Regions from separate parts of the Streptomyces sp. NPDC015130 genome, predicted to be linked through region 2. Evidence: riboswitches for the same ligand, from Rfam matches in the RefSeq annotation. Region 2 holds a riboswitch; each other region holds the start of a gene.
The links. A riboswitch is a leader RNA that binds a small molecule or an ion and turns the genes downstream of it on or off. The one in region 2 is predicted to bind cyclic di-AMP.
Positions count from the first base shown of each region.

Region 1 (9,643 bases), on a different contig from region 2:
GCACCTCGTAACCCACCTCCCCCGCCGGGCGGTTCACGTCGCCGACCACCACCTGGGCGCCCTCGACGACCATCTCGCCGCCCACCGTACGGGCGTTGTGCGTGGCCCTGGCCCCGCACCAGCACAGCGCCTCGACCTGGAGCTGCTCGATCCGGTCCGCCAGCTCGATCAGCCGCTGCGAACCGGGGAAGAGCTTGGTCCGGAAGTCGGTGGTGATGCCGAAGGCGAAGACGTCCAGGCCGAGGTCGTCGACGATACGGGCGAGCTGGTCGATCTGCTCCGGCGCGAGGAACTGCGCCTCGTCGACGATCACGTAGTCGGCCTTGCCGCCCTGCGACAGCTGACCGACGAGGTACGCGTACAGGTCCATCCCCTGCGGGGCCTCGACCGCCTCCGTCACCAGGCCGAGCCGGGAGGACAGCTTGCCCTCGCCCGCCCGGTCGTCACGGGTGAAGATCACGCCCTGGAGCCCGCGCGCGTCGCGGTTGTGCGCGATCTGGAGGGCCAGGGTGCTCTTCCCGCAGTCCATGGTTCCGGAGAAGAAGACCAGCTCGGGCATGACGGGTCGGGGACCTTTCAGGTCGTGGGGGGTGGGCCGTGGGAGTCGGCGTGGGGCGGCGGAGGGTCGGGCGGGGCGGCGGGCGTTCAGGAACGGACTTCGAGCAGTGGGACGAGCTGCTCGGCGGGGGTCATGGACCCGTGCATGCCGGCCATCGCCGACTCGTGGGGCTCGTTGACGGACGCGGTGATCGCGACGTCGTCGTGGGCCGCGGCGACCACGTCGCCGATCCTGCCGTACACCCGGTCGTCGATCTCGTCGCCGAACCAGCCCAGGGCGATGGCCTCGTCCCGGCTCGCCACCCAGAACTGCTCGCCGATCACCTCGCGCCAGCAGGTGAGGACGTCCGCCTCGGCGCCGGGGACCGCGTACACATGACGGGCACGGCCCTCGCCGCCGAGCAGGGCCACGCCCGCGCGCAGCTCCCAGTCCTCGTCGAAGTCGATGCGGTGCTGCTCGTCGAAGGGGATGTCCACCATGCCGTGGTCGGCCGTGACGTACAGCGCGGAGCGCGCCGGCAGCTGCTCCGCGAGGCGCTGCACGAGCCGGTCCACGAACATGAGCTGTCCGCGCCAGGCGTCGGAGTCGATGCCGAAGCGGTGGCCCGCGCCGTCGAGTTCGCTGTAGTACGTGTAGACCAGCGAGCGGTCGCCGGCGGCGAGCTGCTCGGCGGCGAAGTCCATGCGCTCCTCGCCGCTGAGCCGGCCGTGGAACGTTCCGCCGCTGAGCGCGACCTGGGTGAGCGGGGTCTGCTCGAAGATCGGGGACGACACCTGCGCGGTGTGGATCCCGGCCGCGTGCGCGAGCTGGAAGACGGTGGGGTACGGCTGCCAGACGCGCGGCTCGGTCCACGGCCGCCAGCGCAGCTGGTTCATCAGCTCGCCGGTGTCGGGGTTGCGCACGGTGTAGCCCGGCAGCCCGTGCGTACCGGGGTAGCGGCCGGTGCCGACCGAGGCGAGCGAGGTCGCGGTGGTGGCGGGGAAGCCGGCGGTGATCGGGCGGCCGGTGGCGCCGCGCGAGGAGCCGATGAGCGAGGTCAGGTACGGGGCCTCGTCCGGATGGGCCTTGATCTGCTCCCAGCCGAGCCCGTCGATCAGGAAGACGCAGTTCCGGTCGGCCGGAGTCAGCTCGGCGATCCTCGGGTCGAAGCCGGGCACGCCCTGCGCGGCGACGAGCGTCGGGAGCAGGTCGCCGAGGGAGCCGGAGGTGTACTCGGGCACCGGCGCGGTGTCCGGGGACAGCGGGACCGGGTCGTCGGGCCAGCCGTGGGTCACGGCGGCGGGCTGGACCATCAGCGCGTGGGGGCGGCGGTGGCCGCGATCGCTTCGGAGAGCGCCTGGGCGAAGGCCAGGGTCTGCCGGACGGTGTCCGGACCGTCGCCGGCCTCGCTCACCCGCAGGCTGAGGTCGTCGGCGGTGGCGTTGCCCGTGTAGCCGTGGTCGGCGTCACAGTTGGCGTCGCCGCAGGCGGCGGGCTCCAGGTCGATGCGGGAGACGGCGCCCCAGCCGATGGTGAGCACCACCTCGCGGGGCAGCGTGCCCGGCGTGTACGACTCGGGGTTGGCGACGACCCGGCTGACGACGACCGAGGAGATCCGGTCGAGCTTCACGGACTCGGTGGAGGTCGTGGCGTACGGGGTCGGGGAACTGGTGTCGGCGGCCTGCTCGTCGGTGTGGCTCACGATGAAGCGGTGCGGCGTGAGGACCAGGACGGTGACGTGGCGCCGGACCTCGTTCGCGTCGAAGGTGGTCTCCTGGTGCACCACGTACGACGCCACGGCCTCGCCGCCGACGGCGGCCTCCACCGCCTCGGCCACGAGGGCCGGGTAGTAGCCGCTGCGCTCGATCGCCGCGCGCAGCCCCTGGGTCGTCGTACCGCTCTTCGCCATGGACTCCATCCTACGGGGCCGCGGACCCCCTCAGATCCTCGATAACCCGGCGGACACGGCACTCGTCCCCGACGACCCGGCGGACGGTGCGGGTCCTCAGTAACTCGGCAGGCGGCGCGGGCCGAGGTCGGTGCGGGGCGGGGGCGGGGCCAGGCGGACGGTGGCCCCGAGGACGGACAGTCCGCGCGGGGCCACGACGACCGGCTCCAGTGAGACCGCCACCACCTCCGGGTGGTCGTCGACGAGCCGGGACACCCTGAGCAGCAGCTCCTCCAGGGCCGGGGTGTCGACCGGGGCGGAGCCCCGCCAGCCGAACAGCAGCGGGGCGGTGCGGATGGAGCGTACGAGCTCGGCGGCGTCCCGGTCGGTGGCCGGGACCAGCCGGTGGGCCGTGTCGCCGAGGAGCTCGGAGGCCGCGCCGGAGAGCCCGAAGGAGAGGACGGCTCCGACGGCCGGGTCGATGGCGGAGCGGACGAGGGTGTCGACGCCCCGGGGCACCATCGCCTGGACGACGGGCTGGAGCTCCTCCGGCTTGCCGAGGACCTCGGTCAGCTCGGCGTAGGCGGTGCGGAGCTGCTCCTCGGTGGCCAGGTCCAGCCGGACGCCGCCGAGGTCGGGGCGGTGGCGCAGATGGGGCGCGGTCGTCTTGAGCGCGACGGGGTAGCCGAGCCGGCGGGCGGCGGCGACGGCCTCGTCGGGGGCGGGCGCGGGGAGGGTGGGCAGGACCGTGATCCCGTACCACGAGAGCAACTCCCCGGCGTCCGCGGTGTCGAGGGTCACACCGCGCGTGTCCCCGTCGCCGCCGGCGCCGAGCACCCGCTCGATGAGGGCGGCGGCTCCCGACTCGTCGATGTCCTCGTACTCGGGCACCCGCCCGGGCTCGGCGGCCTGCCGCCGCCACTGCCCGTACCGGACGGCCTCGGCCAGCGCCCGCACGGCGCGCTCGGCGGCGGGGTAGGCGGGGATGGTGGCCTGGGGCCCGGGGATCTGGAGGCCGGGGGCCTGGGATCCGGCGGCCTGGGGTCCCGGGGCCTGGGGTCCCGGGGCCTGGGGTCCCGGGGCCTGGGGTCCCGGGGCCTGGGGTCCCGGGGCCTGAGCGGTTGCGGCTTGGGGGGTGGTCGCTCGGGGGGCCTCGGTCGGCGCGGTGGTGGGCTGCGCCGGGTGCCCTGCGCTCGCGGGGGGTGCGGTGGGGGTGGTGGTGCCGGCCGGGGCGGGGGGTGACGCGGACGGCGGAGTCGTACGGGTCGCCGCCGACGCCGGCCGGGTGCTCGTCGCGACCGCGAGGGCCTCCGCCAGGCCGCCCATCTCGACGTGGACGACGACGACGGGCTTCGCCGGGGCGGGCACGGACGCGACGGCCTCGCGCAGGGAGGCCGCGAGGACCTCCCCGTCACCGGACTCGGTGGCGCCGTTCTCCCCGACCCAGGGGATCGCGTTCACCACGACCGCGTCGGACGTCTCGTCCGCGAGCGCCGCCGCGAGCGCGTCCCGGAAGTCCGCCGGGCCCGCGGCCGTCGTCAGGTCGAGCGGGCGCAGCGGGCGCAGCCCCTCGGTCAGACAGGCGTCGTACGTGAGGAGGCCGAGCGACTCGGAGTTGCCGAGGATGGCGACCCTCGGCCCGGCGGGCAGCGGCTGGGCGGCGAGGAGCAGTCCGGCGTCCACGAGTTCGGTGACGGTGTCGACGCGGATCACCCCGGCCTGGCGCAGCAGCGCGGAGACCGTGGCGTGCGGGATGCGGGTGACGGGCACCCGGTGGCCGGGCGGCGCGCTGCCGCTGTGCCGGGCTCCCTTGACGACCACGACCGGCTTGACCGCGGCGGTGCGCCGGGCCAGCCGGGTGAACTTCCGGGGGTTGCCGATCGACTCCAGGTAGAGGAGGACGACGTCCGTGCCCGGGTCGTCGTACCAGTGCTGGAGGAAGTCGTTGCCGGACACGTCCGCGCGGTTCCCGGCCGAGATGAAGGAGGAGAGCCCCGCGCCGTGCCGGTGGAGACCGGCGAGGAGGGCGATCCCGATCGCGCCGGACTGGGTGAAGAGTCCGATCCGGCCCGCGGCCGGCATGTGGGGGGCGAGGGAGGCGTTGAGCCGGACGTCCTCGGAGGTGTTGATGATCCCGAAGGCGTTGGGGCCGATGATCCGCATCCCGTACGAGCGGGCCTGCCGTACGAGCTGGCGCTGCCTCTCCCGGCCGGCCGGGCCGCTCTCGGCGTATCCGGCGGAGAGGACGACGAGGCCGAGCACGCCGTGCTCGCCGCAGTCGGCGACGACCTCCGGCACGCGCTCGGCGGGGACGGCGACGATCGCCAGGTCCACGGGCTCGCCGATGGCCGCCACGGAGGGGTGGGCCGGGACGCCGTCGAGCTCCGCGGGGCCGTCGGTGAGCGCGGCGTTCACCGCGTGGACGCGGCCGGTGAAGCCGGCGCCGAGGAGGTTGCGGAGGACGGTCCGGCCGACGCCGCCGGGGGTGCGGCCGACGCCGACGACGGCGACGGAGCGGGGGTTGAGGAGCCGCTGGACGGACCGGGCCTCCGCGCGCTGTTCCCGCGCGCGCTGGACGGCGAGGGAGCGGTCGGTCGGTTCGAGGTCGAGGTGGAGCCGGACGGAGCCGTCCTCGAAGCTCCGCTTCTGGGTGTAGCCCGCGTCGGTGAAGACCTTGATCATCTTGTTGTTGGCGGGGAGCACCTCGGCGGCGAACCGCCGGATGTCCCGCTCGCGCGCGACCGCCGCGATGTGTTCGAGGAGGGCCGAGGCGACTCCGCGCCCCTGGTGGGCGTCCTGGACGAGGAAGGCGACCTCGGCCTCGTCGGCCGGGTGCGAGGCGGGCATGCCGCGTTCGTCGATGCGGTCGTAGCGGACGGTGGCGATGAACTCGCCGCCCACGGTAGCGGCGAGGCCCACCCGGTCGACGAAGTCGTGGTGGGTGAAGCGGTGGACGTCCTTGGCGGAGAGCCGCGGGTAGGGCGCGAAGAAGCGGTAGTACTTCGACTCGTCCGAGACCTGCTCGTAGAAGCTGACCAGCCGGTCGGCGTCGTCGGCCGTGATCGGCCTGATGCGCGCGGTGCCGCCGTCCCGGAGCACCACGTCCGCCTCCCAGTGGTCGGGATAGGCGTGCTCCGGTGGTGCCGGTGGTGCCGGTCGATCCGCCGCTTCCGACTGCTCCGACGCGCTCTGCATGGGGCCAGCCTACGGCCGGTGCACGGCACGGGCACCGGTCGCGCGGCGGGTGCCTGCCGTGCAAGGTGGGGAGGGCCGAAGGACGGTGCGGTCCGGGCCGAAGGTCGGTAGGAGCACCGCGCATCCCGTGAGAGACTGGTCTAGACAACCCGCTTGAGACTTGAAGGGCAACACCATGGCTGAGCGCCGCGTCAACGTCGGCTGGGCCGAGGGCCTCCACGCCCGCCCCGCGTCCATCTTCGTCCGTGCCGCCACGGCTTCCGGCGTTCCGGTGACGATCGCCAAGTCCGACGGCACCCCCGTGAACGCCGCCTCGATGCTCGCGGTGCTCGGCCTGGGCGCGCAGGGCGGCGAGGAGATCGTCCTGGCCTCCGAGGCCGACGGCGCCGAGGCCGCGCTGGACCGCCTCGCGAAGCTGGTGGCCGAGGGTCTCGACGAGCTCCCCGAGACCGTCTGACCCCGCCTTCCCGTACGACGAGAACCGCGGCTGCCGGAATCCCGGCGGCCGCGGTTCTCGCGTTTCCGGGGCCGGATTTCCGAGCCGGATTCCCGAACCGGATTCCCGAGGATTCCCGAGGGATCTCGACCCGGTTTCCGGATCCTGCGTTTCCCGGGCCGACTTCCGCGTAATTCCGGGCAGCGCGAAGCAGCTCCGTCGAATTCCTCTTCTTTGTATACGGTGCGCGCGTTAATTCTGACCGCTCGCCGTGTTGACGACATGTTGCGAAACCCTCACACGGCCGCGCTCCGACCCTTTGAGCCGGTGCAGTGCCAGCGAGCGCTCCGCGTGCAGCGCCGTCAGCGCCCTGGCCCGCTCCGCGTCGCCGCGCGCGACGGCGTCCACGATGGCGCCGTGCTCGGACCAGGCCTCCACGGGGTGGGCCGGCTGCTCGACGGCGTACATCCAGGTGATCTTGTGCCGGAGCTGGGTGAGCAGGGCCGTCAGAGCCGGGCTGCCGGAGGCCTGTGCCAGCGTCTCGTGGAACCAGCCGCCGAGCGAGCGCAGATCCTCCCCCTGGCCGCGCCTGGCCCGCTCCTGGCCCAGCCTGACCAGGCCGCGCAGCACCTTCAGATGGGCCTCGGTGCGGCGCTGCGCGGCGCGGGCGGCGCCGAGCGGTTCGAGCAGGGCCCGCATGTCGAGGAGATCGGCCGCCTCCTGCTCGGTGGGCTCGGCGACATGGGCGCCGGCGTGCCGGCGGGTGACGACGAAACCCTCGGACTCCAGGGTGCGCAGGGCCTCGCGGACCGGGACACGGGAGACCCCGTAGCGACGGGCGAGCTGCTCCTCGGTCAGCCGCCCACCCCGCTCGAAGACACCGGAGACGATGTCGTCCCGGATCGCCGTGCACACCGATTGCGCGGGAACGCGCATGTCCGACCTCCGCCTTTGGTCCGCGAGAGACAATTCGGGTGACGCCTGTTCTGCGTCCGTCCCGTGCTCTTCGTGTGCTCGTCCCGTACTCGTTCCGAGCCTGTTCCGAGCTTGTTCCGTGACTCTATTGCAGCGGGCCGGAATTTCCGATGCCCGCATGGAATCCAGGCTCATACATTTCGGTCGCCCGGTCGACGAAAAAGCCCCGGCTCAGTACGAGCCGGGGCTTTTGCGACGCGATCGACGTGGTGTCAGAGGCTGACGCCGCGGGCGCGGAGGTAGGAGATCGGGTTCAGGTCCGAGCCGTAGTCGGATCCCGTGCGTGCCTCGAAGTGGAGGTGCGGGCCGGTCGAGTTGCCGGACGAGCCGGAGACGCCTATCTGCTGACCCGGCTCGACGGTCTGGCCGACGTAGACCCCGATGGACGAGAGGTGACCGTACTGGGTGTACGTGCCGTCGTTCATCCGGATGACGATGTTGTTGCCGTACGCGCCGCCCCAGCCGGCCTCGACGACGGTGCCGGAGCCGACGGAGACGACCGAGCTGCCGTAGGAGGCGTGGAAGTCGATGCCGGAGTGGCTGCCGGAGGACCAGAGCGAGCCGCCGGTCTTGTAGCCGGTGGTCACGTACGAGCCGGCCACGGGGAGCTGGAAGGAGTTGAGGCGGCGGCGCTCGGCCTCGCGGGCGGCGCGCTCGCGCTCCTCGCGGACCTCCTTGGCGCGGGCCTCGGCCTTGCGCTTCGCCTCGGCGCGGGCCTCCGCCTGGGCCTTCTCCTTGGCGACGGCCTCGAAGGCCTCCTGCTCCTGGGCGGCGGCCTGGGCGTCGATCCGGTCCGCGATCGAGTCCTCGGTGATCACCTTGATGCGGCCGGTGTCCTCGGCGGAGCGGTTGTCCGCGTCGGCAGCGAGCGCCGGGGAGGCGAGGGTTCCGATGACGCCGGTGGTGGCGAGCGTCGCGACGCCGGCGATGCCCACGCTGCGGCGCGCCATCCGGCTCGGACCACGATGCTTCCCGGTGGCACGGGTGAACGCCATGTAGAGGCTGATCCTTTCCTTCCCTCTCGCCTACCGGGTTAGCTGACGGGTTCGGAGCAGGAAGGTCTCCTACGAGCCCCTCCGTACGAGACGAAGGCGCCCGATTCACCCCAGGGACTGTGTGGGTCCCCGGCTCCCCAGGCTCGCGCCTGACGGGGACTCGGCGATGACTGTCCGCTGCCGCGAGTGCGGCGCGTACAACTGACGAACAGACGGACCGACGCTATGCGGATCGTCTGTCAATCGGCAAACAGACGCGTCAGTTTGTAAGACATGCCACAGGGCAGACGACCACCCTTGCCCGCAATCCGGACAAACGGGAAGGCCTCGACGAAACCGTGACGTCGAGGCCTTCCGTCGCCGGGTCGGCATGTGCGACCCGGCGGTCGGCGCGTGCGATCAGCCGGTCACCACGGTGACTTCACCGATGCCGAGCGCCCGCACGGGCTCGGCGATCTCCGCCGCGTCGCCCACGAGCACGGTGACGAGCCGGTCCACGGGGAAGGCGCTGACCACGGCCGCGGTCGCCTCGACCGTCCCCGTCTCGGCGAGGCGCGCGTACAACTGGGCCTGGTAGTCGTCCGGGAGGTGCTGCTCGACCTGGTCGGAGAGCGTCCCGGCGACCGAGGCGGCCGTCTCGTACTTGAGCGGTGCCACGCCCACCAGGTTCTGCACGGCCGTCTCGCGCTCGGCGTCCGTGAGGCCCTCCGCGGCGAGCGTCCGCAGCACCTTCCACAGGTCGTCAAGTGCCGGGCCGGTGTTGGGGGTGTCGACGGAGCCGCTGATGGCGAGCATCGACGCGCCGTTCCCCTCGGCGTCGGAGCGGAGCACCTGCCCGAAGGCCCGCACGCCGTACGTGTAGCCCTTCTCCTCGCGCAGGACCCGGTCGAGGCGGGAGGTCAGCGTGCCGCCGAGGCAGTACGTGCCGAGGACCTGGGCCGCCCAGACGCTGTCGTGGCGGTCCGGACCGATCCGGCCGATCAGCAACTGGGTCTGCACCGCGCCGGGACGGTCCACGATGACGACCCGTCCGGTGTCGTCGGCGGTGATCGGCGGCATCGCGAGCGTCTCGGCCGGCTCGCCGGTCCAGGCGCCCAGCGTCTCGGCGAGGACCTTGTCCAGGTCGACGCCCGTCAGATCGCCCACCACCACGGCGGTGGCCGTGCCGGGACGGACGTACGCCTCGTAGAAGGCACGCACGGCGGCGGCGTCGATCGCGGAGACCGTCTCCTCCGTGCCCTGGCGCGGCCGGGACATCCGCGAATCGGCCGGGAAGAGCTCCTTGGAGAGCTGCTTGGCGGCGCGGCGGGCCGGGTTGGCCGTCTCGTGCGGGATCTCGTCGAGGCGGTTGCGCACGAGGCGCTCGATCTCGGTCTCCAGGAACGCCGGGGCGATCAGCGCCTCGGAGAGCAGCCCGAGCGCCTTGGGCAGCCGGGAGACGGGCACCTCGAGGGAGACCCGGACGCCCGGGTGGTCCGCGTGCGCGTCGAGCGTGGCACCGCAGCGCTCCAGCTCGGCCGCGAACTCCTCGGCGTCGCGCTGGTCCGTGCCCTCGGAGAGGGCCCGGGCCATGATCGTGGCGACGCCGTCGAGACCGGCCGGCTCGGCGTCCAGCG
Region 1 is NZ_JBIBVC010000019.1:146,586-156,228, reverse strand. Features, by position in the region: gene ACF08F_RS31675 (thymidine kinase) at 1-559, opposite strand, end outside; gene ACF08F_RS31670 (alkaline phosphatase family protein) at 646-1,851, opposite strand; gene ACF08F_RS31665 (DUF5998 family protein) at 1,851-2,447, opposite strand; gene ACF08F_RS31660 (GNAT family N-acetyltransferase) at 2,544-5,621, opposite strand; gene ACF08F_RS31655 (HPr family phosphocarrier protein) at 5,797-6,078, shown strand; gene ACF08F_RS31650 (GntR family transcriptional regulator) at 6,310-6,993, opposite strand; gene ACF08F_RS31645 (M23 family metallopeptidase) at 7,245-8,027, opposite strand; cyclic di-AMP (ydaO/yuaA leader) riboswitch at 8,040-8,203, opposite strand; gene ACF08F_RS31640 (M16 family metallopeptidase) at 8,427-9,643, opposite strand, start outside.
Region 1: it holds a riboswitch for cyclic di-AMP, as region 2 does, so the genes downstream of both, ACF08F_RS31645 (M23 family metallopeptidase) here and ACF08F_RS17810 (peptidoglycan DD-metalloendopeptidase family protein) in region 2, are expected to answer to the same signal.

Region 2 (9,643 bases):
CGGTCGCTCAGCGTTAGCGCGAAGGTCTTTGCCTCTGGGGCAAGAAACTTGCCTCAGAGGCATGATCCTGGCGCAATGGACACATGGACCACGTCCCCGGGGAGATCTCCCCGGACACCGCCACCCCCGGCGTCCTGCCCGACGTCGCCCCGCAGCTGCGGGCCCTGCGCCGCCGCCGGGGACTCACCCTGGAGGCCGCCGCCCAGCGGGCCGGTCTCTCGCCGGCCCACCTCTCCCGGCTGGAGACGGGGAACCGGCAGCCTTCGCTGCCGATGCTGCTCGGCCTCGCCCGTATCTACGGTACGACGGTCTCCGAGCTCCTGGGCGAGGCACCCCCCGAGCGGGACCCCGTCGTCCGGGCCGGCCGCTCCGAGCCCGTCGAGGCCGACGGCTGGATCTACCGGCAGGCCGGCGGCGCCGGGCGGGCGCTCCAGTGCCTGCGCGTCCACGTGCCGTACGCCACCCGGGCCGACATCGTGCGGGTCCACCCCGGTGAGGAGTGGATCCACGTCCTGGAGGGGCGGGTGCGGCTCGCGCTCGGCGAGGCCGTCCACGTCCTCGATCCGGGGGACAGCGCGCACTTCGACTCGCTGACCCCGCACCGCATCGGCGCCGCCACCTCCGGCGGGGCCGAGCTGCTCTTCGTGCACACCCTGCTGCAGAGTCCCGTCGCCGAGCTGTGCCTCGGGGACGGAACGCCGCACCGGCGCTGAGACCGCGTGATCCCGTCCGAGAAGAAAGGCACGACATGTCCGAGAAGTCCGTACCGGTCACCGGCGAAGAGCGCGGTGAGGGCAAGTTCCCCAAGGGGCTCGTGCTCCGCCTCTTCGCCTACCTGATCGCCGGTCACCTCTTCGCCGGCTTCCTCTACCTGCTGTTCATGCTGGGCGGCCAGAACCGGTAGGGGTCAGGGCCCGGGGGCCCTGACCCGGCGGGGTCACGCCTCGGTGAGGAGGCGCTCCCGCAGCCGCTCACGGGTCTCGGGGGCCAGCTTGAGCCCCTCCGTGAGGTAGGTCTCGACCGATCCCCAGGTCGCCTCGATCGTCTCCAGGGCGGCCCGCAGATACTCCACCCGCGCGTCGAAGAGCGGGCTCAGCAGCTCCATCACCTCGGGCGACATCGCGTCCGCGGCGGTGGAGCTGCGGCGCACCTTGTAGCGGCGGTGCGGGTCGTTCGACTTCACGTAGTCCGCCTCGATCGCCTCGCGCTCGACGCCGACGGCGAGCAGGGTGATCGCGATGGAGAGGCCGGCGCGGTCCTTGCCCGCCGCGCAGTGCATCAGGGCCGGGACGCTCTCCTCGGCCATGGAGTGCAGGATCCGGCTGTGCTCCTCGGTCCGCTCGACCACCATCTTCCGGTACGAGTCGGACATTCGGGTCGCGGCCTTGCCGTCCCCCAGGATCTCCCGCAGCTGCGCTATGTCGCCGTCGCGCACCAGCTTCCAGAACTCCTTGCCGTCGGCCGGGTCGTTGAGGGGGATGTTCACGTTCCGCACGCCGGGCAGTTCGACGTCCGCGCCCTCGACCTTGCGGTCGGCCTCGTTGCGGAAGTCGAAGACGGTGTGCAGGCCCAGAGAGGCGAGGAAGGCGGCGTCGGTCTCGGTGGCGTGGGCGAGGTGGCCGCTGCGGAAGAGCCGGCCGGGTCGCACGGCGCGCCCGTCCGTCGTCGGCAGGCCGCCCACGTCCCGGAAGTTGCGGACCTCGGCCAGCTCGGGTTCGTTCGCTTCGGTGGGCGGGACCTGCGGCAGCTGCTGCGTCACGGATGCTCCTGGGGGGTCGTCGTTCGGGGGCCCGATGCGAGATCGGTTCCTGGGGCAATCATCCAGGTGGGGCGGGGTCGGCGCACCCCCTCGGACGGGAATGGGCGATCTGTCCGAAATTGACCGTTAGGTCGAACGCGCCCTGGTTGAGGGCGAGATGGGCGCCGGCGCGTGAGCAGGGTCATAGAAGTGACGGATCGTGGCCGAGGGCCCGGAGCAATTTCCGTACGGAAAAGGGAAATCGAGGGACCGTCATCGACGGAGGGTGACCGGAATTCCGGACGGAATGCGGCCCCTGTAATGCCGGTGGAAATCTGCGGCTTGTTCGCTCCGACCCCGCTCGTCTAGCGTCACCGTCAATCCGGTCGGACCGCCGAATCCTGCCACCGTCCGGAATCCGCACTCATCCCATGTGTGGCAGGAGCGGGGGACCCAGGAAGTACGCCGGTCCCGCGACAACAGGACGGCTCGGGGTGAAGCCGCGTGGACACGCGGCCGGACATCTCCAGTCCGAACCCGACAGCTCACCTCGTAGGCGCCGGAGAGGAATTCGCCATGCCCGCGAAGGGTAAGCACCGCCGTCCCAGGATCAACCCGCTCACGCGTGGACTCGTCGCCGCCGGTACCGGAGGCGCCGTCGTCGCGCTGCCGCTCCTCGGCGCCACCGGAGCCCACGCCGCCGAGCAGGCCGCCCCGGCCGCCGTCCCCGCCCAGGCCGTCGTCGCCCAGGCGAAGGCGCCCGCCGCCCTCCAGGCCGCGCCCGCCGCCGCGAAGGCCGCGCCGAAGACGTACTCCGTCGTCAGCGGCGACTACCTGTCGAAGATCGCCGCCGAGCACCACCTCGCCGGCGGCTGGCAGAAGCTCTACGCGGACAACCGCCAGGTCGTCGGCGAGAACCCCTCGCTGATCCTTCCCGGCATGAAGCTCACCCTCGGCGCGAAGAACACCGCCGCCCCGAAGAGCGCCGCGCCCAAGGCCGCCCCGAAGGCCGCGCCCAAGGCCGCCGCGAAGGCCGCCCCGAAGAGCGGGTCGACGCAGGGCTCCGGCGACGAGACCCGCGCCTCCCGCAGCAGCCAGCGCGCCGCCGCCCCGGCCGCCGCCGTGCAGTCGGACGCCGGCTCCTCGACCGGCTGGGTCGCCCCCGTCAGCGGCGGCATCTCCACCCCGTACCGCGCCTCCGGCTCCATGTGGTCCTCCGGCTACCACACCGGTGTCGACTTCATCGCCTCCTCCGGCACGACCGTCCGCGCCGTCGGCGCCGGCAACGTCGTCTCGGCCGGCTGGAGCGGCGCCTACGGCAACGAGGTCGTCATCCAGCACGCCGACGGCACCTACTCGCAGTACGCCCACCTCTCCTCCCTCTCCGTCTCGTCCGGCCAGTCCGTGACCGGCGGCCAGCAGATCGGCCTGTCCGGCTCCACCGGCAACTCCACCGGCCCGCACCTGCACTTCGAGATCCGCAGCTCGCCGAGCTACGGCTCCGACCTGGACCCGCTGGCGTACCTGCGCCAGCACGGCGTCTCCATCTGACGTACCTGCTCACCCGCGTGGCCCGGCACCCCTGTGCCGGGCCACCGGTGTGCCCGGCCTATTCCGGCTTGGCAATTTCTTTATCGGTGGCATATGTCACCCACCGTCAACCCCTCCTTACGGTCGCGTAGGTCACATCCGAAAGGGAAGGATGTGCTCCCGTGGCAGACGATTCGAGATCAAGAGACAAGAACGCATTCGGGTCGTACGCGGCGATCGGTGACAGCTTCACCGAGGGCGTCGGAGACCCCGGCCCCGACGGGACGTACGTCGGCTGGGCGGACCGCTTCGCGGTCCTGCTCGCCGACCAGCTGCCGGAGCACGACGACTTCCGCTACGCCAACCTGGCCGTACGCGGACGCCTGCTCGACCAGATCGTGGCGGAACAGGTCCCCCGGGCGAAGGAACTCGCCCCCGACCTGGTGACCTTCTGTGCCGGCGGCAACGACATCATCCGGCCCGGCACCGACCCCGACGACGTGGCCGAGCGCTTCGAGCGCGCCGTCGCGGACCTCACCTCCGCGGTCGGCACCGTCATGGTGACCACCGGCTTCGACACCCGCGACATCCCCGTGCTCAAGCACCTGCGCGGGAAGATCGCCACCTACACCGCGCACGTCCGGGCCATCGCGGACCGCTACGACTGCCCGGTCCTCGACCTGTGGTCCCTCCGGTCCGTGCAGGACCGCCGGGCCTGGGACGACGACCGGCTGCACCTCTCGCCCGACGGCCACACCCGGGTCGCGCTGCGCGCCGCCCAGGTCATCGGCCTGCCGGTGCCCGCGGACCCGGACCAGCCCTGGCCGCCGCAGCCCCCGCGCGGCCCGCTTGAGGTGCGCCGCGACGACATCCACTGGGCCAAGGAGTACCTCGTGCCCTGGATCGGACGCAGGCTGCGCGGCGAGAGCTCGGGCGACCACGTCGAGGCGAAGCGCCCCGACCTCATGCCCCTCTGAGGAGATCCCCTCCGGGGGACGGCGGCCCGCCGGCCGGGATCCGCTCCAGGACCCCGCCGGCGAACACGTCGTACAGCGGCAGCGTCTCCAGATGGACGTAGCCGATGTGGCAGTCGCAGACGGCGAGGGGGCAGGCCCGGGGGCGCAGCGCGGCCCGGTACGAACCGTCGTACAGGTTTCCCAGCTCGGCCTTGACGAAGTGGCAGCGCCGCACCGTCCCCTCGCCGTCCACCGAGACCACCGACTCGCCGGTGCGGCACGGCAGCCCCGCCGAGCGGTGCGGCCGTCTGCTGTACGGGAAGAGCGGATCGATCCCCGTCCACTCCTCGGCCTCCGCGTCCGTGTACGTGTGCCCCTCGGCCGCGTTCACCCAGAGGTAGACGTGCGGAGGCAGGGCGGCGCGCAGCCGACGGGCGTCCTCCCGGTGCTCCGGCAGGCCGACCACGCCCACGCTGAACCGGACGCCCCGGTCCGCCAGCTCGCGGCACTTGCCGAGGAACCGCTCGTACGGCGTCTGGCCCGGGTGGTACGTGCACCAGAGGGCGACGGTCTCCGGGTCCGCCTCCGCCAGCCAGTCGGTCCGGCAGCTCAGATTGGTCTGGATCGCCACCCGCTCGACGTGCGGCAGCCGCGACAGGTCGACCAGCGCGCGCCGGTACCAGGAGCGCACCAGGCCCTCGCCCCACGGGGTGAAGAGGATCCGCAGCCGGTCGCCGGTCTGCGCGGCGGCCCAGCCGGTGAACCGGTCGAGCGCGGCCCGGTCCGCGCGCAGCTGCTCACGGCTGTCCCGGCGCTTCGCGAAGGGGCAGTACGGGCAGTCGAAGTCGCAGGAGGAGAGCGGGCCGCGGTAGAGCAGCGTCAGATCCACGGCCGCCGCCTACTTCGGCTCGTACGCGGCCATGGCGGCCCGCACGTCCGGCGAGAACAGCTCGGGACCGAGCCCGTCCGAGTGGGCGAGCCCCTCCGGCGAGAGCCGCAGCAGCCCCGCCGGGGCGTCCGCGTCGAGCCAGCCGAGGGCCTCGAAGAGGGCCAGCTCCGCGGGGAAGTCCGTGAACGGGGAGGAGCCGAACCGCTCCTCGTACCCGGCGACCGGCATGCCCTCGGCCTGGAGCAGCGACTGCAGCAGATGGCGGCGGCGGGCCTCCTCCGCGTCGACCCACCGGCCCACCTCGGCCCGCGAGAAGTCCTCGCGCTCCGTGTAGGCGTCGATGATCGAGCGGATCTCGCGCATGTCGACCGCGTAGTCGAAGGAGTAGTGCAGCGCCGAGGTGTACGAGCGTGCCCCGCAGCCCAGCCCGATCATGCCGTCCGTCTGGCACGCGTAGTCGTCGGGGCCGAGGGGAGCGGCGTCCGTCCGCCGGAACATCCGCATCGACACCTGCTCGTAGCCGTGGGCGAGGAGGTGGTCCCGGCCGTACCGGTAGAGCCGCAGCCGCTGCCCGTCCCACTCCAGGTCCGCCCGCCGCCGGTCGGCCGGGGAGATCCGGCCGAGGCCGGTGAGCGGCCGGACGTACAGCGGGTAGAGGTACAGCTCCTCGGGGCGCCAGGCGAGCGCCGCGTCGAGCGAGGAACGCCAGGACAGATCGGTCTGGCCGTCGATCCCGTAGATGAGGTCGATGTTGAGGACGGGGACCCCGGTGTCCCGGATCCGGCCGAGGGCCGCCTCGACGTCCGCGCGGCGCTGCGGCCGCACGGCGGCCCGCGCCTCCGCCTCCACGAAGCTCTGCACCCCGATGCTGAGGCGCGTCGCGCCCCGCTCGGCGAGGAGCGCGAGCCGGTCGGCGGTCGCGGTCGAGGGCGAGGTCTCGACGGAGAGCGGCACCGCCCGCAGATCGACGCCCGTCCGCTTCTCGGCGATGTCGCAGAGCCGCTCCAGCTCGGCGGCGGTGAGGAAGGTGGGCGTGCCACCGCCGAAGGCGGCCGTGGCGAACCGCACCGGGTCCGCGTCGCCGAGCGCCTCGCGGACCGCGGCGGCCTGCCGGTCGAGGGCGTCGAGGTAGCGGGTGGTCAGCTCGTCGGGGGCGCCGATGCGGGTGAAGAGGTTGCAGAAGCCGCAGCGGACCTCGCAGAACGGTATGTGCGCGTAGAGGGAGAGGGCGTCCTTCGGCTGGTCCCGCCAGAGCTCGGCGAGGGTGGGAGCCGGGGCCGGGAGGGGGCGGTACGCCGTCTTGTGCGGGTAGGCGTACACGTAACTCCGGTACGGACGCGGGGTCGTGAGGTCGCTCATGCCGCGGCCTCCTGCTCCGGGCCCGCCAGCTCGAACTGCGCGTACGGCACGGTCCACACGACCTCGTGGCCGAGCCGGTGACCGGTGTGGCCGTCCTCGCCGTAGGCGGTGCCGTGGTCCGAGCAGACGATCGCGAAACAGGGCCGCCGGCTGCTCATGGCGGCGAAGAGCCGTCCGATGTGCCGGTCGACGTATTCGAGGGCCGCCGCGTGCGTGGCCCGGGAGTCCCCGGCCTCGCGGGTCGCGCCGGGCAGATGGAACCAGTTGGGCTGGTGCAGCGCGGAGACGTTGACGAAGAGGAAGAGCCGCCGCTCGTGAGGGAGCGCGGCGACGACCTCCTCGGCGCGGGTCACCTGGGACTCGAAGGAGGTCGGGGAGGCGACGCCGAAGGACGGCTCCCAGTGGCTCTCCTGGAAGAGGCCGGGGAGGACGGAGCCGAGGGGCGGCTGCTTGTTGAAGAAGCCGACGCCGCCGACGCAGACCGTCCGGTAGCCCTCGCCGGCGAGTGCCGAGACGAAGTCCGGGGTGTCGTGGACGAAGGTCCCGCCGGCGGTCGACTCGCTGCCCGCGAAGCGGGCCGCGAAGAGCCGCGGGTGCGGTCCCGGGCTGTCCGGGGTCGGCAGGAAGCCGGCGAAGATCGCCTGGTGGGAGGCGTACGTGAAGCTGCCGGGCGCGTGCCGCCGCTCCCAGACCCCGCCGGGCAGGTGCCGGGCCAGGTTCGGGATGCGCCCCTCGGCCGCCAGCTCGGCCGCCACGTCGTGGCGCAGCGTGTCGAGGGTGACCAGGAGCAGGTCGTGGCTGCCGACGATCGCGTTCATGTCGGGCTGGTTCACGTGGTGCTCGTTCCTGTGGTGCTCGTTCGTGGTGTTCATGGGGTGCTCGGTCGAGAGCCGTGGGGGGCCGCCGTCGCGCGGCCCGCTCCGGGGAACTGCGCGGCGACCTGCGCCGCGTACGTGTCGAGGCCCTCGGCGGTGCCGCCCGGCAGGCCCGTGAGCCCGGGCAGCAGATCACCGAAGGCGTTGACCTCGCCCACCGCGAAGCGGCGCCAGCCGGTGGCCGGCAGCAGATCGACGCCCACACACCGGGTGCCGGGGAAGGCGGCGGCGGCCCCCTCGCACACGCCGAGCGCGTCCTCCCACCGTGCGCCGGCCGAGCCGATCGCGGCCCGGGCGGCGGCGAGATCGCCCCGGGCACCCCCGAGGTGCAGATTGGTCATCGGGGAGCGGCTGGTACGGACGACGGCATGGGTGGCCCGGCCGTCGATCACCACCACCCGCAGGTCTGCCGCCCGGCCGTCCTGCGTGGCCTTCGGCAGCCACCGCTCGACGTGCAGCCCGTCGGGCGCGAGGGCGTCGACGATCGCGGCGATCTCCCGCTCGCCCGTGTAGCGCCGCACCCGCAGGGAGTTGAAGAGGCGCCCGTCCGGACCGCGCTCCACCGAGGTCGTCGCCTGGATCCGGCCCGCGCCGTTCGACTCCACCGCGAGGACCCCCGAGGCGGAGGAGCCGTGCGCGAGCTTCACGAACACCCGCCGGAGCCCGGCCGTGCCGAGGAGCGACCGCAGGTCCTCCCAGCCGCCCACGGCCGGGGCGGCGGGCCCGGAGGTCGGCGACTCGGGCACCGGCACACCGGCCCCCCGCAGCCGGCCGTGGCTCAGCCGCTTGTCGAACAGGAGGGCCAACTCACGGGGGTCGTCGACGAGCACGGCCCCCGCGTCCCCGACCGTCTCCGCCAGTTCCGCGACGGCGGCGGTGAAGTGGGCGTACCAGCGGCCGGAGCCCTCGACCCGGGCCGGGTCGTCGACCCCGCGCAGCAGCCGGTCGGCCTCCGGGTCCTCGCCGGGAGAGTCGAGCCGCACGGTCTCGCCGGCGGCGAACCGCGCCCGGCCGCACAGCACGTCCGGCCAGGACACCACCCGCGCCCCGGGCAGCCCGGCGCCCCGCAGCGCGTCCTGGAAGAACGCGACGCGGCGGCCCGCCGGATCACCGACGACGACGAGGCGCGGGCGGTCGGTCATTCGGCTACCGCGACGTACCGGTAGACCTCGCCGTCGCCGTCGTCGTCCGGCTCCTGGGCGTCGTCCAGGTCGACCGTCACACCGTGCGGGACGAGCGCTCCGCGCACCCGCTCGCCCATCGCCTCCGACAGGTAGTGGTGGGAGAGGTCGAGGTGGGCGAGATGCGTCAGCGGCTGCCCGTCGAGCAGGGCGGCCGCGCCCTCGTCCGTCAGCACGCCCATCGAGAGGTCCAGCCGCTCGATCCGGGCGACGACCGGGGCGCCGGCCACGGCCGCGGCGATCTCGTCCTGGATGACGCTGTTGCACAGGCCCAGGTGGCGCAGGGCGGGGAAGCCCGAACCGGCGAGCAGGGGCGCCAGGTCCTCCACGGTGGCGTCGCCGCCGTACTCGTCGGTGCCGAGCCAGAGTTCGAGGCTCTCCAGAGCCGGCAGCTCGCTGCCGACGATCCCGCGCACGACCGCGGCGGGCAGGCCGCCCGTCTCGACCACGAGGGTCTCCAGACCCTCGTGCCGGACCGGCGGGAAGAGCAGCCCGGTGCCCCCGCGCACCCCGAACTCCCGCAGGGCCGGGTAGGCGGCGAGCAGCGGCGTCACGTCGGACTGCACGATCCAGGAGATCTCGCAGTCCTCGCCCGTCATGTCCCCGAGGAACACCGCCCGGAGGCCCGTGAGCCGGTCGCGGGCGGCGACCAGCGCCTCGACGACGAACGAGGACGAGGTCTCGTACGGCTCGTCCCAGCCCCCGACCACCAGCGCGCGCACCCGCTCCGCGTCGACCGTCTTCAGGAACCGCTCGAAGAGCGGCTCCCAGGGCTCGTCCCCGGGGTCGCTGTACGTCGGGGCGGAGATCCGCCAGGCGACCGCTTCCGCGTCGGGCAGCTCGACGGCCGTGGCCGCGCTGTCGTCGGGGTCCGCGAGTACGCCCGGGAAGTCGAACACGGGAAGGCCGTGGAACTCGTGCTGGTATTTCCCGATGGTCATGACAGTGCTCCAGACAACGGACGACGCTGAACGGCTGATGCCAAGAGTTCTACCAAGGGGCACCGACAACGCCCCTCGCCGGGGCCTCTCCACCGGCCCGGGGCCGATTGTCAGACCCTGCGCCTAGCGTCGTTCCCGTGTTCGGCCGAGCGGTGCCGAACGGGAGGGGAGAGC
Region 2 is NZ_JBIBVC010000007.1:366,739-376,381, forward strand. Features, by position in the region: gene ACF08F_RS17790 (aspartate aminotransferase family protein) at 1-17, shown strand, start outside; gene ACF08F_RS17795 (helix-turn-helix domain-containing protein) at 84-713, shown strand; gene ACF08F_RS17800 (DUF6126 family protein) at 749-904, shown strand; gene ACF08F_RS17805 (tyrosine-protein phosphatase) at 938-1,759, opposite strand; cyclic di-AMP (ydaO/yuaA leader) riboswitch at 2,121-2,310, shown strand; gene ACF08F_RS17810 (peptidoglycan DD-metalloendopeptidase family protein) at 2,315-3,289, shown strand; gene ACF08F_RS17815 (SGNH/GDSL hydrolase family protein) at 3,451-4,245, shown strand; gene ACF08F_RS17820 (STM4011 family radical SAM protein) at 4,232-5,113, opposite strand; gene ACF08F_RS17825 (STM4012 family radical SAM protein) at 5,123-6,472, opposite strand; gene ACF08F_RS17830 (STM4013/SEN3800 family hydrolase) at 6,469-7,290, opposite strand; gene ACF08F_RS17835 (STM4014 family protein) at 7,341-8,489, opposite strand; gene ACF08F_RS17840 (STM4015 family protein) at 8,486-9,469, opposite strand.

Region 3 (9,643 bases), on a different contig from region 2:
GGGTTTCGGCGTGGGTGGCGTCGGTGTGGGCCGGGCGAGCCACGTGAGCTGCGTCTCGTGAGGTTTCGCGGGATTGTCAGTGGGCCAGTGCACTATCAGGGGTGGGAGGTGACAGGTGGCGCTGGTGTTCGACTGTGACGTGCTGGTGATCGGCGGCGGGATCGTCGGTCTCTCGACGGCGTACGCGCTGACGCGCGCCGCCCCCGGGACGCGGGTCACGGTCCTGGAGAAGGAGCATGCCCCCGCGCAGCACCAGACCGGGCGCAACAGCGGGGTGATCCACAGCGGGATCTACTACCGGCCCGGTTCGCTGAAGGCGCGGTTCGCGGTCGAGGGCGCGGCCGAGATGGTCAAGTTCTGCGCGGAGTGGGGCATTCCGCACGAGGTGACGGGGAAGCTCGTCGTCGCCACCTCGCGCGACGAGCTGCCCCGGCTCCACGCGCTCGTGCAGCGCGGCAGGGAGAACGGCATCCCCGTGCGGGAGCTCGGGCCCTCGCAGATCAGCGAGTACGAGCCGCGGGTGCGGGGGCTGGCCGCGATCCATGTCGGCACGACCGGCATCTGCGACTACACGGCCGTCGCCAAGCAGCTCGCCGACTCCTCGGGGGCGACGATCGCGTACGGGGCCGAGGTCACCGTGATCGACCGCCGGCCGTGGGGTGTCGCCGTGCGGACCGCGGACGGGCGGGTCCTGCGGGCCCGGGTCCTGGTGAACTGCGCGGGGCTGCACTGCGACCGGATCGCGCGGCTCGCGGGCGACGACCCGGGGATGCGGATCGTCCCCTTCCGTGGGGAGTACTACGAGCTGGCGGACCCCTCGCTCGTGCGGGGCCTGGTCTATCCGGTGCCGGATCCGGCGTTCCCGTTCCTCGGGGTGCATCTGACCCGGGGCATCGACGGCGGCGTCCACATCGGGCCGAACGCGGTGCCGGCGCTCGCCCGGGAGGGATACGGCTGGTCCGTCGTCCGCCCGCGCGAACTGGGCGGCACGCTGGCCTGGCCCGGGTCGTGGGCGATCGCCCGCGAGCACTGGCGGTACGGGGCCGGTGAGCTGCGGCGCTCGCTCTCGAAGCGGGCGTTCACGGAGGCGGTGCGGAGGCTGCTGCCGGTGGTGGAGGAGTCCGACCTGCGGCGCGCGGCGCCGGGGGTGCGGGCGCAGGCGGTGCTGCGGGACGGGACGCTGGTCGACGACTTCCTGATCCGGGAGGCGGCGCGGACGGTGCACGTGCTGAACGCGCCCTCGCCTGCGGCGACGGCTTCGCTGCCGATCGGGCGGGAGGTCGCGGGGAGGGCGTTGGCGCGGTTGTAGGGGTTGCGGGGTGGTGCGGCTGCTCGGTCGCCGGTCGAGCCCCCACCCCGCCCCTTCCCGAAACCCTGCCGGGGGCCGGTGGGGGTGGAGGAGGAGCCGTTCCCGGGGCTCCGCCCCGGACCCCGCAGCGGCAGCTTCGCGCCGACGGCACCGGACCCCTGAACCCTGTCGGCGGCAGGGTCGCGCCGACGGCACGCGTCACCCGAACCCTGCAGTGGCAGCTTCGCGTGACCGGCACAGGCCCATCGGGGTTCCGGGTGGGCGTTCCTCGGGTGGGGGTTCGGCGATCGTAGAATTGGGGGCATTGTGTCTGAGCAGCCTGAGAACAGTCCTCGTACCGACGCCGAAACCGTCCAGCCTGTCGCTCGGCGGGGCAGTCGGATGTTCGCCCCCGGTGAGGGGCCCCTGCCCGATCCCGCCGGGGCTCATCACGAGCGGCGGATCCGGAGCTTCCAGCCGCGGCGCAGCCGTGTCACCTACGGGCAGGCCGAGGCCATGCTCAAGCGGTGGCCCGACTGGGGCCTCGACATCGACGGCAAGCGGGTCCTCGACCTCGGCGAGATGTTCGACGGGCTTCCGGTCGTCCTGGAGATCGGCTTCGGGATGGGCGAGGCGACCGCGCAGATGGCCGCCGCCGACCCCGGGACCGGCATCCTCGCCGTGGACGTGCACACGCCCGGGCAGGGCAATCTGCTCGGTCTCGCCGACCGCAACGGGCTCACCAACGTCCGGGTCGCCAACGGCGACGCGATCATCCTGCTCCGCGAGATGCTCGCCACCGACTCCCTCGACGGCTGCCGCGTCTACTTCCCGGACCCGTGGCCCAAGGCCCGCCACCACAAGCGGCGGCTGATCCAGCCCGAGTTCCTCAGCCTTCTCGCGACCCGGCTCAAGCCCGGCGGCGTGCTGCACTGCGCCACCGACTGGGAGTCGTACGCCGAGCAGATGCTGGAGGTGCTCTCCGCGCATCCCGACTTCGAGAACACCCGTGCCGACGGCGGCTTCGCGCCCCGCCCGGACTTCCGTCCCGTCACCCGCTTCGAGGGTCAGGGCCTGGACAAGGGGCACGTCGTGCACGACCTCCTCTTCCGGAGGAAGTGACAGGGAGTACACCGCTCCTTGGCCCGGTGTCGGCAGGGGTCGTTAGGGTCGATCGCGTGTCGAACTCCGTTCCTGTCGAAGGTGAAGTCGAAGGCGAGGCCGAGGGCGTCGTCGCGGTCGTTCCCGTTCCTCGCCGGAGCACCGACGAGCCCGCCTTTCCGGCCGCCGCCGACCGGTCCACGTGGCGCTACCGGCCCCGCCGCGCCTTCTGGCGCAGCCGGCTGTTCCGGGCCGTCGCCGTGATCACGCTGCTCGCGCTCTGCGCGCTCGTGATCCTGGCGCTGGTCCGCGAGCAGACCGGCACCCAGGGCTTCCTCGTCGGGCTGGGCCTCGCGGTGCTTCCCGTACCGCTGCTCATGGCGGCGTTCCGCTGGCTCGACCGGGTCGAGCCGGGGCCCTGGAAGAACCTGCTCTTCGCCTTCGCCTGGGGCGCCTTCGCCGCCGCGCTCGTCGCGATCCTCGCGAACTCCTTCGCCGTCCGCTGGATCGCGACGGCCACCGCCGACCCGGACTCGGCCGACACCCTCGGTGCCACGGTCATCGCGCCGGTCGTGGAGGAGACCGCGAAGGCCGCCGCGATCCTGATCCTCTTCCTCTTCCGCCGACGGCACTTCGGCGGGCTCGTCGACGGCGTCGTCGCCGCCGGGTTCACCGCGACCGGCTTCGCCTTCACCGAGAACATCCTCTACCTCGGCAACGCCTTCGGCGAGGACCAGGAGTTCGGCTCCACCGGCATCGGCTCCGTGACCGCCGCGACCTTCTTCGTACGGGTCGTGATGTCGCCGTTCGCGCACCCGCTGTTCACCGTGCTCACCGGCATCGGCTTCGGCTTCGCCGCCCTCGCTCCCCGCGGCAAGCGGCTCCGCCGCGTGCTGCTGCCGCTCGCCGGGCTGCTGCTCGCCATGGGCATGCACGCCGCCTGGAACGGCTCGGCCACCTTCGGCGGCCCCTGGGCCTTCTACCTGGTGTACGCGTGCTTCATGGTCCCGGCCTTCGGCCTGCTGACCTGGCTCGCGGTGTGGAGCCGGCAGCGCGAGCTGCGCACGATATCCGGCGAGCTCCCGGCGTACGCGGCGGCCGGGTGGCTCTCCCCCGCCGAGCCGCTGGCCCTCTCCTCGATGCGGGCCCGCCAGGTGGCCCGCTCCTTCGCCGCCCGGACGTACGGCCCTCCGGCGGCGCAGGCCGTCGGCGAGTACGAGTCCTTCGCGACGACCCTGGCGTTCCTCCGGGACCGGGCCCGGCGCGGCGCGGCCGGGCCCGACTTCCCGGCCCGCGAGCAGGAGCTCCTGCACCACCTCTGGCAGCGCCGGGCGGTCGCCTCCCCCGCGCTCACGTACGCCGCACGGGCCACCGGGCGGGTGTGGGCGCCGCCGCAGTATCTGGACTACGGCGGCTACAACCCCTATCGGAGCTAGGGCGTGTTGCGAAAGTAGCGCCGGCCGCCCGAAGGGCGGGCCCGACGGCGTCTGGTGCGTGCGATCGCAAGGCGGAGGGTCGCCCCGATACTGGATGTATCGGGGTGATCCCGACAACGCGGCGAGCGTGCGTGCCAGGCGCCGTCGGGCAGGCGGGATTTTCGCAACACGCCCTAGTGGGGAGTCAGGAGGCCGAGGCTTCGTTCAGGAGCTTGAGGTCCGACTCCGTGAGCGTGAGGTCCGCCGAGGCGACCAGTGCCGGGAGCTGGTCGACCGTGCGGGCCGAGGCGATCGGTGCGGCGACCGTCGGCTGGGCGGCGAGCCAGGCGAGGGCGACGGTGGCGACCTCGGCGTCGTGGGCCTCGGCGACCGCGTCGAGGGCGGAGAGGACGGCCCGGCCCCGCTCGGTGTCGAGGTGTTCGGCGGCACCGGAGGCGCGGACGCTGTCGACGGTGGTGCCCGGGCGGTACTTGCCGGTGAGGAAGCCGGAGGCGAGGCCGAAGTAGGGGACCGCGGAGAGGCCGGCCTGCTCGACGGTCTCCTGGAGGGGGCCCTCGTACGTCTCGCGCGAGACCAGGTTGTAGTGCGGCTGGAGCGCAACGTACCGGGTGAGGCCCTCCGCCTCGGCGAAGTCGAGGGAGGCCCGCAGCCGCTCCGGGGAGATGTTGGAGGCGGCGACGGCCCGCACCTTGCCGTCCTTCACGAGCTGGTCGAGGGCGGTGACGATCTCCTCGACCGGGACGGTCTCGTCGTCGAAGTGCGTGTAGTAGAGGTCGATGTGGTCGGTGCCGAGGCGGCGCAGGGACTCCTCGACGGCGCCCTTGATCGTGGTGGCGGCGAGCCCCTTGTAGCGGGGGTGGGCGCCGACCTTGGTGGCGATGACGAGGTCGTCCCGGCGGCCGCGGGAGGCGAGCCAGCGGCCGATGACCGTCTCGGACTCGCCGCCCTCGTGGCCCTCGGCCCAGGAGGAGTACATGTCGGCGGTGTCGACGAAGTTGCCGCCGGCGGCGACGTAGGCGTCGAGGACGGCGAAGGACTCGGCCTCGTCGGAGGTCCACCCGAAGACGTTGCCGCCCAGGGCGAGCGGGAAGACGTGCAGGTCGGAAGTGCCCAGCGGGCGGAGGGTCGTCATGCGGTGATCAACCACCCGCGCCACCGGGGCTATTCCGTCGGGGCCGGTCCGTGCGTGACGCGGGAGCGTCAGAGCGACAGGCCCTTGGAGCGGAGCCAGGCCGCCGGGTCGATGCCGTCGCCGCCCGCGGTGTGGACCTCCATGTGGAGGTGGGCGCCGGTGACGTTTCCGGTGGCGCCGACGCGGCCGATCGTCTCGCCGGTGGTCACGGTCTGGCCCGCGCCGACCGTCATGGAGGAGAGGTGGGCGTACCAGACCTCGGTGCCGTCCTCCAGCTCCAGGACGACCCGGTAGCCGTACGAGCCGGACCAGCCCGCCGACTTGATCGTGCCGCTGTGGACCGCCTTGAGCGGGGTGCCCGTGGGGGCCGCGAAGTCGAGGCCGGTGTGGTAGCCGGAGGACCACATCGAGCCGGACTGCATGTAGGTCGCGCTGAGGCTGTACGAGGAGAGGGGCATCGAGTAGCTCGCGGCGAGCTGGGCGAGGCGCTCGGCCTCCGCCTTCTCGGCGGCGATCCGCTCGGCCTCGGCCTTGGCTTCCGCCTCCGCCTTGGCCTTGGCCTCCGCTTCGGCCTTGGCCTTGGCCTCCTCGGCCGCCTTCTCCGCCGCGGCGGCCTCGGCTGCCGCCTTCTCGGCCGCGGCCTTCTCGGCGGCGAGCTTCTCGGCGGCGTCGGCGGAGGCCTGCTGCTGCTCGGCCTGCTGGAGGATGCGGGCGCGCAGGATCTCGCCCGCGTCGGCGGCGCGGGTCGGGGCCGCCTCGGCGGTGGCGTTCTGCGTGGTGAAGGAGGCCTGGGCGGCACGCGTGGTCGCGGAGGCGTCGTCCGTGCCCGGCGTCACGTAGGTGGCGGCGGTGAGCGGGTTCGGGTTGCCGCCGGTCGCCGCGATGGTGTCCTGGATCTGCTGGTCGGCCTGGTCGTCGGCGAAGAGCTCGCCGACGCCGGGGAGGTCCTCGGCGGCCGGGAGGTTCAGGTCGGGGAGGTCCGGGAGGTCGGGAAGCGATATCGCGACCGGGGGCTTCTCCTGCGCGGTGGCGAGGCCGCCCGCACCGACGGCCGCGATGACGCCGACGCCGAGGACGGTGGAGGAACGGGCGAAGTTGGAGCGCTGCTTGACGACCCGGTGCCGTCCGCCGGAGCGGAGGGTTCCCTCGTCGGGGTTCCACTCGGTGTCCGGAGCGGCAGGACCCGCACCACCACCGAAGGCGTCGAAGGGGGCCTCGGATGCGGGAGTGTTGGACGCCACGGGGGCGCGCTCCTTTCCTTCCTTCTCGCCTACCGGGTTAGCTGACGGGTTCGGAGCAGGAAGGTCTCCTACGGGCTCGTCGCACGGGTGCGAAGGGCCTGATTCACCCCAAATGGTGGTTCCCCGGTTCCTTTTCAGGATTCGGCGCGTGCGCACGGTGCCGCCTCTTGCGACGGGTGTGACGACCGCGCTGCGTTATCGAACGTTAATAGACAGGGGCGCCCGATTCCAAGCTGTTCCCAGTGATCGTTCATTGAATTGGTGGGGAATCGCCCGAGTTGACCCCCCTTCAGCAAGGAGTGGCCGAACCCCTGCGATCTGACGTTATGTCAATTGTTATCGGAGTGACACCCTTCGACTACGCCTGGTGACCGGGCCGTGCCGAAGGCCCCGCCGAAGGCCCAGCCGGAGTCCCCAGAGGTCCCGAAGGAGCCGGCGCGGCGGGCGGGACCACCGGCATCGTCCGGCGCCTCTCCTGCTGCCCCGCCGCGGGCCTGCTCACCGCGAGCAGCGCCATGTCGTCCGTCGACCCGCCGCCCGTGTGGAGGCGTACGTCGTCGACGAGCGCGTCGAGCAGCTCCTCGGGTCCCGGGAAGATCCGCCCGGCGAGCCGGGCCGCCGGATCGTAGAAGACGCCCTGCGCGTCCCGCGCCTCCGACAGGCCGTCCGTGTAGAACAGCAGCGTCGCGCCCGGCGGGTACGGCCGCTCCTCGGCCCGGTCCGGCCACGCCGCCAGCTCCCCCATCCCGAGCGGCAGCGCCGGCTCCGCCGGATCCAGCACGTCCAGATCCCCGTCCACGTACAGCAGCAGCGGCGGCGGATGCCCGCGGTTGACGACCCGTACGCCTCCGTCCCCCGGCCCGTCGTCGCGCGGGATCTCCGCCAGGACGGCCGTCGTGAACCCCTCGAAGGCGTCGAGCCCGGCCCTGCGGGTCCCCTCCCGGGTCAGCGCCCGCTCCAGCCGCTGCGCCACCCCCTCCAGGCTCCGCTCCTGCTCGGCCGCCTCGCGGAACGCCCCGATCACGACGGCGACCGCCTCGACCGCGTCCATCCCCTTGCCCCGCACGTCCCCCACGACGAGCCGCACCCCGTACGGGGTGTCCTGGACCGCGAACAGGTCGCCGCCGATGAACGCGTCGGCCTGCGCCGCCTCGTAGCGGGCCGCGCACTGCAGCCCGCCGATGCGCTCGTCGGGCGTCGGCAGCACCGCCTTCTGCGCGGTCTCCGCGATGACCCTGGCGGACGCCAGCCGCTCGCCGCTGCGCCGCACGACCCGGTTGATGAGGAGGGCGAGCGCGGACACGGTGACGACGGTCAGCGTCTCGGTGAGGGCCGGGATCTCGTCGACGGTGCCGTTGTAGCCGTGCAGCCCGACGGAGGCGAGGACGGCGGCGATCCCGGTGAGCAGGGTGGTCAGCATGGAGAAGAAGGGCGCGGCTATCAGCGGGGCGGCGGAGAAGAGCGGCGCCGCCGTGTACTCGGGCGGTGTCGCCACGTCGTAGGCGAGGCCGCCCACGATGATCAGCGGGGGCAGCGCACGGATGAACCGCCGGGCTCCGCCGTACACGGGAGGGCCGGAGGCGGCACGGCCGTCGCCGCGCCGCCGCCCGCCGCCCGCCCGCCGCCGCTCCTGGGGGTGCCCCACCTGTGCTCTCCTGCCCCGGCCCGTACCGGCCCGTACCGGTCACGGTGCTCTGTACCGCGCCCTCCCAGGGTGGCCGCCACCGCACTCGGCGGCGACCTCCACGGGGCCGACTGGCGTACCGCGCCGGGCTCTAAGGGGCGGCCGCCGCCGGTTTCTCCGGTCCCGCGTCCGCGGCCGGTTTCTCCGGCTCCGGCCCTGCGGCCGGGATCTCCGGCTCCGGCCCCGCGCCCGGCTTCTCCGGCCCCGGCTCCGCGAGGCGGCCCCCGCGGGCGAGGAGGGCGACCGCGCCCGCGCACACCAGGCCGACCGCGCACAGCGCGAGCCACGGGACCGCCGACCACCCGGTCACGTCGAGCAGCGCGCCCGTCGCCAGGTTCCCGACGGTGATCCCGATTCCGCAGACCGTGTTGTAGAGCCCGTAGTGGGTGGCCACCCAGCGCCCCCGGGCCAGGGCGACGACGGTGTCCATCTCGTACGGGTAGAGCACCGCGTTCGCCACCGCCAGGACCACCGCGCACAGCAACAGCCCCGCCACGCCCCGGCCCAGGGCCGCCGGCACCAGGAAGGCCCCGCCCATCAGCGCGAGTCCGAGGACCAGGCACCGCTCGCGGTCGAGACGGCGCCGGCACCAGGCCGTGATCCGCAGCTGTCCGGCGAGCGCGACGAGCGCCGAGACGACGAACAGCGCCGTCGTGAGCCCCGTGCCGCCCGCCGCGAGCGGCAGCGCCAGATAGACCTGGAAGGACAGCACGTACGAGCCGGTCATCGCGAGCGAGAAGAGCCAGAACGTCCGGTGCGAGAGGACCGTACGGAACTGCCCCCGCCCGTCCTTCCCCGCGGCCTCCCGCGCGGAAGCCCCGGCCGCCGCGGGCAGATGCCGGAGCTGTACGAGGGTCAGGCCGGCGAACAGGACCGCCGCCACCGTGCACGTCAGCCGGAACGACACCCCGGTGAGCGCCACGCCGACGAGCGGGCCGAGCAGGATCCCGGCCTGGTAGTACGCGTTGAACAGCGCGAAGGCCTGGACCCGCCGCTCCTCCCCGGCCTCCGCCGCGAGGCAGGCCCGAACCGCCGGGTTGAACAGCGCCCCGGCGAGCCCGGTCGCGAGCGAGGCGGCGACCAGCATCGGCAGCGACTGCGCGAAGGCGAGCGCCCCGAAGCCGACCGTCCGCAGCGCGCAGCCGGCCACGATGAGCGGCTTGAAGCCGAGCCGGTCGGCGAGCGCCCCGCCGACCAGGAACATGCCCTGCTGGGAGAGGTTCCGGGCGCCGAGGACGAGGCCGACCGCCCAGGCGGCCATGCCGAGCCCGTCCGCGAGGTGCGCGGCCAGGAACGGCATCAGCATGTAGAAGCCGAGGTTGATGGTGAGCTGGTTGAGGAAGAGCAGCCGGACGGCCGGGTCGAAGGTGCGGCTCTGCTTCCAGATGCCTCCGCGGGGAGGCGCCGCCGTGGTCACTTGGCCCGCTCCAGCACCCGGCGGGTCCAGCCGTCGACGGCCCTGTCCGCCTCGTACGCGACGGGGTCCTCCCGCACCGGCCCGTCGAGGAGCCCGTGCGCCGCGCAGAACTCGTCGTTGAAGACGGTGTCGAAGTACCGCTGCGGCCCGTCGGGGAAGACGGCCGCGATCCGTGTCCCGCGCGGCCGGGTGCGGGCCAGCCAGCCGGCGACGAGCGCGACCGCGCCCACGCTCCAGCCGCCGGTGGCGAACTGACGCGAGGCCAGCCGGCGGGCCGCCCGCACCGCTTCGGCGGGGGCCACCCAGTGGACCTCGTCGAAGGCGTCGTGGTCCACGTTGGCCGG
Region 3 is NZ_JBIBVC010000001.1:15,156-24,798, forward strand. Features, by position in the region: gene lhgO (L-2-hydroxyglutarate oxidase) at 125-1,309, shown strand; gene trmB (tRNA (guanosine(46)-N7)-methyltransferase TrmB) at 1,691-2,410, shown strand; gene ACF08F_RS00055 (PrsW family intramembrane metalloprotease) at 2,467-3,825, shown strand; gene ACF08F_RS00060 (aldo/keto reductase) at 4,010-4,957, opposite strand; gene ACF08F_RS00065 (M23 family metallopeptidase) at 5,026-6,198, opposite strand; cyclic di-AMP (ydaO/yuaA leader) riboswitch at 6,210-6,355, opposite strand; gene ACF08F_RS00070 (PP2C family protein-serine/threonine phosphatase) at 6,557-7,843, opposite strand; gene ACF08F_RS00075 (MFS transporter) at 7,974-9,299, opposite strand; gene ACF08F_RS00080 (PLP-dependent cysteine synthase family protein) at 9,296-9,643, opposite strand, start outside.
Region 3: it holds a riboswitch for cyclic di-AMP, as region 2 does, so the genes downstream of both, ACF08F_RS00065 (M23 family metallopeptidase) here and ACF08F_RS17810 (peptidoglycan DD-metalloendopeptidase family protein) in region 2, are expected to answer to the same signal.